Regions from separate parts of the Qipengyuania sp. R86523 genome, predicted to be linked through region 2. Evidence: predicted binding sites of a transcription regulator. Region 2 holds the regulator's gene; the other holds the start of a gene.

Region 1 (4,417 bases), 210 kb from region 2:
CAGGTCGGCGGCGATCACCGCTTCCGCATGACGGGGGTTGTGTGTATTGGCGCGCGCATGGCCGATAACCGTTTACCAGAAGAAGGCGATCGGATCGCCAAGCTGCTCGCCCGTGCCGGCGTCGCCAGCCGCCGCGAAATCGAGCGCATGATCGCCGACGGGCGGATCGCGATCGATGGCAAGGTCCTCGACACGCCCGCAGTCAAGCTGGCGAATCTCAATGGCGTGACGGTCGATGGCAAGGCTGTCGGCCGGGCGGAGGCGGCGCGGCTGTTCGCGTTCCACAAGCCTTCGGGGCTGATCACCGCCGAACGCGATCCCCGCGGACGGCCCACCATTTACACCGCGCTGCGCAACGCCTTGCCCAAGGATGCGGGCCGCGTGATTCCCGTCGGCCGTCTCGACTTCACCACCGAAGGTCTGCTGATGCTGACCAATGATGGCGAACTGAAACGGGCGATGGAACTGCCCTCGTCGGGCATACCTCGTACTTACCGCGCGCGCGCCTTTGGCGACGTCACGCAGGCGCAACTCGACGAACTGATCGAAGGCGTCGAGATCGACGGCATTCGCTACGGCCGGATCGAGGCCGACCTCGAGCGCGGTTCGGGCAAGAATCGCTGGGTCGAAATGACGCTGACCGAAGGCAAGAACCGCGAAGTTCGCCGCGTGCTCGAACATCTCGGCCTGCAGGTGAATCGCCTGCTGCGGACCGCCTATGGCCCGTTCGAACTGGCCGACCTGCCGCGCGGGCAGGCAGTGGAAATTCGCCAGGCCGATGTCGAGCGGTTCCGCAAGCAACTCAGGCGCGGGGGCCAGCTTTGAGGATCATCGCAGGCGATTGGCGCGGCCGCAAACTCGTCGCGCCGCCGGGCGATCTGACCCGCCCCACTGCCGACCGGACGCGCGAAACGCTGTTCAACATGCTGGCCAGCCGCGTGGGCAGTTTCGACGGGCTGAGCGTGGTCGATCTTTTCGCCGGATCGGGCGCGCTGGGCTTGGAGGCTCTGTCGCGCGGTGCTGCATCCTGCCTGTTCGTCGAACAGGATGCGCGCGCGGTGGAGGCCATCCGCAAGAATATCGAGACGCTCGACGCACGTGCACGCAGCGTGGTCCAGCAAGGTTCCGTGCTCAGCCTCAGCCCTGCCAAGACGGCGCACGATTTGATCTTCCTCGATCCGCCCTACGATACGGGTGCCGGCCATGTCGCGCTCGACCGGCTCGCGCGGCTCGGCTGGATCGGGCCGGCGACCTGGGTCGCGCTCGAAACCGGCGCGAAGGAAGAAGGCGCTCTGCGGGCCTTCGATATCGTTGCCGAGCGAAAGACCGGCAAGGCGAAGATCACGTTGCTGCGCCTCGCGGCCTGAACCGCGCAGCCCGGCGGCGACAGGTTCGAAACCGGTACCAACCTCGCAGATCCCTGAGACGCGAAAAGGGCGGAACCGCCTTGGCGGTCCCACCCATTCGCTTCGCACCCTGCCCGCTGGCAGGACGCGCATTCAGTTCAGCTCACGACCCCGGCTTGGTTGCGGGAAGCTTCTGGGGGATCGTGCTGGCGGGCTGACCCGGCCAGTATTCGAGCGGGCGATTACCCGTCTTGTTCTTGGCCCAGCTGTTGATGCACCCATCCTGCTGCATGGCCGAACATACCGGCAGGTTTGCATTGTCGGCGGGGGTGTATTCGGGCGGAACCGACTGCGTCACCGCGTTGCTCACGAAGCGGGGCGACGTGGTCGCGCTCGACGATGCACTCGACGTAGTTGCCGGATTGCCATTCATCTGGGCAGCGATCTGGTTCCACGCCTGCATGCGCGTTGCCGGTTCCATTTCGTAGATGGCGACCCGCTGTTCGTCGGTCAGCACCCACCAGCCTTCGGTCTGCACGGGCGACAGCGTCCAGTAATATTCCTGAACGCCTGCGGGCCATGCATCATAAGCGGTCTGGCGATCGGCGGGCCACTGGTCATAGGCGGCTTCCTGCTCGGTGGACCAGCTGTAGCTTTCGCCCGACATGTGATCGTCGGCAGCAGCCGGAACAGCGGTAAAGGCAAGCGCTGCAGCGCCGGCGAGAATCAGATTACGCATAGGAGATTCCTCCATTTGTTTGGTGTGTACGGCTAACCTACGCAGCGCCCCGGTCATCGGTTCCGGCGCGCCCATGTGGCCGGGGCTTGTCTTGCGCCGCTTCGTTCCCTAGCTGTTCCGAACTCCATGACAGACCTCCCCACCCCGTCCGACGCGCCCGCAGATGCGCAGATTCCCGCCTATGCGGCGCGGTTGAATGCTCCCCAGCGCGAGGCGGTGCTGACCACCGAAGGCCCCGTCCTGATGCTCGCCGGGGCAGGTACCGGAAAGACAGCGGCGCTCACCGCACGGCTGGCACATCTCATCGCAACGCGGCGCGCATGGCCCAGCGAAATTCTTTGCGTCACCTTCACCAACAAGGCGGCGCGCGAAATGCGCGAACGCGTGGGCCGGCATATCGGCGATGCGGTTGAAGGGATGCCGTGGCTGGGCACGTTTCATTCGATCGGGGCACGAATGCTGCGCCGCCATGCCGAACTGGTCGGGCTGGAAAGCAATTACACGATCATCGACACGGACGACCAGATCCGCCTGCTCAAGCAGCTGATCCAGGAAAACGACGTCGACGAGAAACGCTGGCCGGCGCGGCAACTGGCCGGCCTGCTCGACCGGTGGAAGAATTGCGGGCTCAATCCCGGCGATCTCGATGCAGTCGAGAATGAAAGCTATGCCAACGGGCGCGGCGCCCAGTTCTACAAGCTCTATCAGGACCGGCTGAAGACGCTCAACGCCTGCGACTTCGGCGACCTCCTGCTTCACATACTGAACATCTTCCGCACGCATCACGACGTGCTCGCGCAATACCAGCAGCGCTTCAAATACATCCTCGTCGACGAATATCAGGACACCAACCAGGTCCAGTATCTCTGGCTGAGGCTGCTCGCTCAGGCGCGCAAGAATATCTGCGTGGTGGGGGACGACGACCAGTCGATCTATTCATGGCGCGGCGCAGAAGTCGCCAATATCCTCAAGTTCGAAAAGGATTTTCCCGGCGCGTCAGTGGTCAAGCTGGAACAGAACTACCGTTCGACGCCGCAAATCCTGGCGGCGGCCTCGGGCCTGATCAATGCCAATAGCGAACGCCTCGGCAAGACGCTGTGGACCGAACTGCCGCCCGGTGAGAAGGTGCGGATCATCGGCGTATGGGACGCGCCCGAGGAAGCGCGCCGCGTAGGCGAGGAGATCGAGCGGCTGGAAAGCGAGGGCGCACCGCTCGACCAGATCGCAATCTTGGTGCGCGCGCAGTACCAGACGCGGGAATTCGAAGACCGGTTTATCCAGATCGGCCTCAACTATCGCATCGTCGGCGGTTTCCGGTTCTACGAACGCGCCGAAATCCGCGATGCATTGGCCTATTTGCGCGTCATCGCGCAGCCGGCCGACGACCTCGCCTTCGAAAGGATCTACAACCAGCCCAAGCGTGGGCTCGGCGCGAAGACGCTCGAGGCGATGCGCCGTCATGCGCGCCAGCTGCAGATGCCGCTTGCCGCTGCCAGCTTAGACCTGTGCGATACCGACGAACTGCCTGCGCGGGCGCGGAACAACCTTGTCGCCTTGCTGGGCCAGTTCGTTCACTGGCGCGAACAGGCAGACAAGGTCACCCCGTCGGAACTGCTGCGCAGCGTGCTTGCGGAAAGCGGGTACGAAGACATGCTGCAGAAAGATCGCAGCGCCGAAAGCGCGGGGCGGCTCGAGAACCTCACCGAACTCGCGCGGGCGATGGAAGAATACGAGACGCTTGGCGATTTCCTCGAGCATGTCAGTCTGGTGATGGACAATGAACGCGCCGGCGATGGCGAGAAGGTCACCATAATGACCATGCACGCCGCCAAGGGGCTGGAATTCGACCACGTCTTCCTGCCCGGCTGGGAAGAAGGCGTATTCCCGAGCCAGCGCGCCATCGACGAGGGCGGCCTTGCAAGCCTCGAGGAAGAACGCCGGCTGGCCTATGTCGCAATTACACGCGCCAAGCGCCGTTGCACGATATTGCATGCAGCGAACCGCCGCATCTACGGCCAGTGGACAAGCTCGATCCCCAGCCGGTTCATCGATGACCTTCCCGAAGACTATATCACGTCCGAAACCACGATGACCGGCGGTGCCTCGCTCTGGCGGGCGAATTGGAGCGAGACCGACGACCCGTTCGCGCATGTCTCGACCAGCCGGCCGGACCGGTCCGGCAAGCGGGGTCCCGGTTGGCAAAGGGCGCTCTCGTCAGGTTATGACACGACGCCCAAGCGTCTGGCTGAACCGGGCCGCAGTGCGGCGAGCTTCGCGGCCAAGCCGCGCAGCGATATCGCGCTTGGCGCCCGCGTCTTCCATGACAAGTTCG
Region 2 (4,417 bases):
CATCGCCGCCAAGGTGCCCGCATGAAACAGCTTCCCGATGCCACCCGGCACCTTGCCGAAGCCGAGGCCGAGGAAGTCTTCGGCTGGATCCTCGACGGCGAAGCCGATGACGACGCGATCGCCCGTTTCCTGGTCGACATGTCAGCGCGCAGTGAAACCTCCGAGGAAATCGCGGGCGCGGCGCGTGCCCTGCGTCACCGGATGATCCCCATCGCTGCGCCCGAGGGCACGGTCGATTGCTGCGGCACCGGCGGCGATGGCCATCATACGCTCAACGTATCCACCGCGGTCAGCCTGGTCGTGGCGGCCTGCGGCGTCCCAGTGGCCAAGCACGGCAACCGCGCTGCCAGCAGCAAGGCGGGCGCGGCCGATACGCTCGAGGCGCTCGGACTCGACATGGAAGCGGCAGGCCGCAGCGCGGAGAAGACGCTCGCCGAACTGGGCATATGTTTCCTGTTCGCCAAGAACCACCACCCGGCAATGGGGCGGATCCAGCCCATCCGCCAGAAGCTCGGGGTGCGCACGATCTTCAACCTGATGGGGCCGCTTTCCAATCCCGCCGGGGTCCGGCGCCAGCTGATCGGTATCGCCCGCCCCGCTTATGTGCCGATCTATGCCGCGGCCAAGGCCCGGCTCGGAACCGAGCGCAGCTTCATCGCCTCGGGCGACGAGGGCCTCGACGAACTCAGCCTCGCGGGCGGCAACGAACTGGCCGACGTGACGGGCAACAGCTTCGAAATGCGCCGCGTGCTGGCAGTGCAGGCCAATCTGCCGCACGCCCCGGTCGAAGCCATCCGCGGCGGCGATCCGGCGCACAACGCCCGCGCGCTCGAGGCGCTGCTGGCAGGCACCCCCGGCCCCTATCGCGATGCGGTGCTGTTCAACGCATCCGCCACGCTGATCGTCGCCGGCCGGACCGACGATTGGACCGAAGGCGCCCAGATCGCTGCCGAGGCGCTCGATTCCGGCGCTGCCCTGACCCTCCTGCGCGACTGGATCGCACTGAGCGTTTGACATGAACAAGCTGGAAGAAATCTGCGCCACCAAGCGCGAAGAAGTGGCTGCCCGCAAGCAGGAACGCTCGCTGTCCGATCTCGAAACCGCGATCCGTGCGCAGACCCCGCCGCGCGGGTTTCAGGCTGCACTCGCCCGCGCGCAGGATGACGGCTTCGGACTTATTGCCGAGATCAAGAAAGCCTCGCCGTCGAAGGGCCTGATCCGCGCCGATTTCGAGCCGGCGGCGCATGCCAGGGCCTATGCCGCAGGGGGCGCGGCATGCCTTTCCGTGCTGACCGATGCGCCCTATTTCCAAGGCCATGAGGATTACCTCATCGCCGCCCGCGAGGCCTGCGACCTGCCCGTCCTGCGCAAGGATTTCATGGTCGACCCGTGGCAGGTCGCCGAAGCACGCGCGCTCGGTGCCGATGCCATCCTGATCATCGTCGCGGCGCTCGATGACAGCGTCATGGCCGAGATCGAGGCGGCCGCGCTCGACCATTCGATGGATGTGCTAATCGAAGTCCACGACGCCGCCGAAATGGACCGCGCAGCGCGGCTTTCCTCGCGGCTCATCGGGGTGAACAACCGCGACCTGAAAACCTTCACCACCGATCTCGCAACGACCGAGCAGCTTGCCCCGCGGGCGCCGGCGGAAAGCCTGCTGGTGGGCGAGAGCGGGATCAGCTCGCATGCGGATTGTGCCCGTCTCGCAGATTCGGGTGTGCGCAGCTTCCTCGTTGGTGAGAGCCTGATGCGGCAGGCCGATGTCGCTGCTGCGACCAGGACGCTGCTGCACGGCTGAACCGTCGCGCCCGGGGCAAAGCAGGAACAGCTGTTCTCGCCTCCATACCGCTAAACCGGCGCAATTGCTTGACTTGCCGATTCGGGTTGCCTACTTGTTCCGTATTCGTTCACAGCTTTGTGAACAGGCGATACGGGAGTTCGCACCATGCTGACCGCCAAGCAGCACGAATTGATCCGCTTTATCCAGCAACGCCTGGAAGACACCGGCATTTCCCCGAGTTTCGAGGAAATGAAGGAAGCCCTCGACCTCAAGAGCAAGTCGGGCGTTCACCGCCTGATCTCGGCGCTCGAGGAACGCGGTTTCATCCGCCGGCTGCCCAACCGTGCACGCGCACTGGAAGTGGTCAAGCTTCCCGAAGACGCAGTTACCGGGAGCGACAAGCCCAGTGCTGCGAACGCCCTGGTCGGGGCGGCAATGCCGACCAAGACCGTGGCACCCGAACCCGCCAACGACATCATCGACGTGCCGCTGCACGGACGGATCGCCGCCGGCGCGCCGATCGAGGCGATCGAAGGCCAGTCGAGCATGCCGGTTCCCGCTGCCCTGCTCGGTCCCGGCGAACATTACGCGCTCGAAGTCTCGGGCAATTCGATGATCGAGGCCGGCATTTTCGATGGCGACTTCGCTCTCGTGAAACGGACCGACAGCGCGCGCGATGGCGAAATCGTGGTGGCGCTGGTCGACAACGAGGAAGCCACGCTCAAATATCTGCGCAAGGACGCGGGGCGCGTGATCCTCGATCCGGCCAATGGCGCCTATGACCCCCAGGTCTACGATGCGCACCGCGTTCAGGTGCAGGGCAAGCTCGCCGGGCTATTGCGCCGCTATCACTGATGGTACGCGCACCGCGCCCTATCGGCGCGGGGCCGGCCACCAGCCATGCGCACCCTGGTCCTGCGCGACCGTATCGATGCGTTCGCGATCGAGATAAACCGCGACGCCGCCTTCGCGTTGCAGATAGCGCCGATCGGCCTTGAGCCAACGCGGCCGGCAGCTGCGCGGCAGGAAGCGGTCGGCCACGACGATATCGGCCTTCCCGCAGGCTGCGGCCAGCGCACGCTCGGCGATCAAGTCGCGATTGCGGGCCACGAGCACGCTCCATGTCTTCCCGCTTCTCTCGACGGGGAGCACGCAGAACTCGGGGCTGCACCGGCTCTGCGGCCACGCCGCGATGGCCATGGGCTCGCGGTCGGTTCCGGCCAGTTCGAGCAGGTTCTGCTGCGCATAGCCCCCGGCACTGTCGCGGAGGACGAGCAGGCGGTCGGCCTGGCTGGCAATACCCAGATCGCGCCCGTCACGGGTGATCAGCAGGTCGGGAACCGGGGCTGTCACGATCAGGATCGTGGACAGCGCGATCGGCACCGCGCCCCACAGTCTTGCCCTGCCCTGCCACAACGCCAGCCACAGTGCACCGCCGATATAGAGCGCCATCGTGCCCATGCCGATGCGGGGCGACAGTTTGACCGAACCGGGTTGCTCGGCGAAGAAATGCGCGATCGCCAGCAGCACGTCGAGTGACTGGCCGACCAGCCACCAGGCCGGCGCCCCCGCCCCCACCAGATCGAGGAAGAGCGCGAGCGCAACCAGCGGCATCGATACGAAGGTTACCAGCGGGATCGCGATCAGATTGGCCGCCGCGCCGTAGAGCCCAGCACGGTGGAAATGGAACAGCACGATCGGAATCAGCGTGAATTCGATGACCAGCCCGGTCAGGAACAGCATCGCTGCACGCCGTGCCAGGCGCGATAGCCAGCTTTCCTCGCGCGGCGCTAGGAAGCTGCGGACCCAAGCGGCATTGTGGAGCGAGACAATGGCGATGACCGCGGCAAAGCTCATCTGGAAACTCGGCCCGACCAGCAATTCCGGCCAGAGCGCCAGCACCACGCCGGCGGCGATCGCGACCATCCGCAGCGACAGGGGTTCGCGCCCCAGGGCCAGCGCGACGAGCACGAGCAAGGCGCCGATGCAGCTGCGAACGGTCGGCACCTGCGCGCCGGTAAGCAGCGTGTAGCCGATGCCCGCAAGCGCGGCTGCACCCGCCGCCACCAACGGCAACCGCACGCGCAGCGCCAGCCAAGGCCAGGCTGCCAGCAGTTTCAGCACCACCAGATAGGTCGCGGCGATAATCGCGCTGACATGCAGGCCGCTGATCGAAAGCAGATGGGTCAGCCCGGCATCGCGCATGGCTTCTTCGTCGGCCTCGGGGATCGCACCGCGGTCGCCGCTCGCCAGCGTGGCCGCGATGGCGCCCGCCGTCCCGTCGAGATTGCGCCGCACATGCGCCGACAGGCGGCGCTGGATCACGGCGATCGACACAAGCGTCTCCGCGGGCGGTTCGACGAGTTCGACGTCACCGACCACCGATCCGGTGGCCGACAGGCCATCGAACCAAGCCCGCCGCGCGAAATTGTAAGCACCCGGCACGATCGGCGGCGATGGCGGCATCAACCGCGCGCTCAGACGGATCCGTGCCCCTTCGCGCAGCTGCGGCCCGTCGGCTTCCAGCGGCAGATTGACGCGGTAGGCGACTGCCCGGGCTGTCTCGGGGTCGCGTGCTGCCAGCACCAGCCTTACCCGTCCTTCCGCCGGCTGTTCCTCGCGCGCGAGGATCCG

Evidence for each region. The regulator LexA, encoded in region 2, represses DNA repair genes until DNA is damaged. The targets are predictions, from matches to a motif close to GTTCCNCNCTTGTTCT.
Region 1: the regulator LexA is predicted to act here: its motif matches at 2,189-2,204, upstream of SJY12_RS04250 (ATP-dependent helicase).

Annotation. Positions count from the first base shown of each region.
Region 1 covers NZ_CP138997.1:868,908-873,324, forward strand. Annotated here, with positions in the region: gene SJY12_RS04235 (pseudouridine synthase) at 58-825, shown strand; gene rsmD (16S rRNA (guanine(966)-N(2))-methyltransferase RsmD) at 822-1,367, shown strand; gene SJY12_RS04245 (hypothetical protein) at 1,510-2,085, opposite strand; gene SJY12_RS04250 (ATP-dependent helicase) at 2,212-4,417, shown strand, end outside.
Region 2 covers NZ_CP138997.1:659,972-664,388, forward strand. Annotated here, with positions in the region: gene SJY12_RS03230 (aminodeoxychorismate/anthranilate synthase component II) at 1-25, shown strand, start outside; gene trpD (anthranilate phosphoribosyltransferase) at 22-1,014, shown strand; gene trpC (indole-3-glycerol phosphate synthase TrpC) at 1,016-1,801, shown strand; gene lexA (transcriptional repressor LexA) at 1,949-2,638, shown strand; gene SJY12_RS03250 (ComEC/Rec2 family competence protein) at 2,657-4,417, opposite strand, start outside.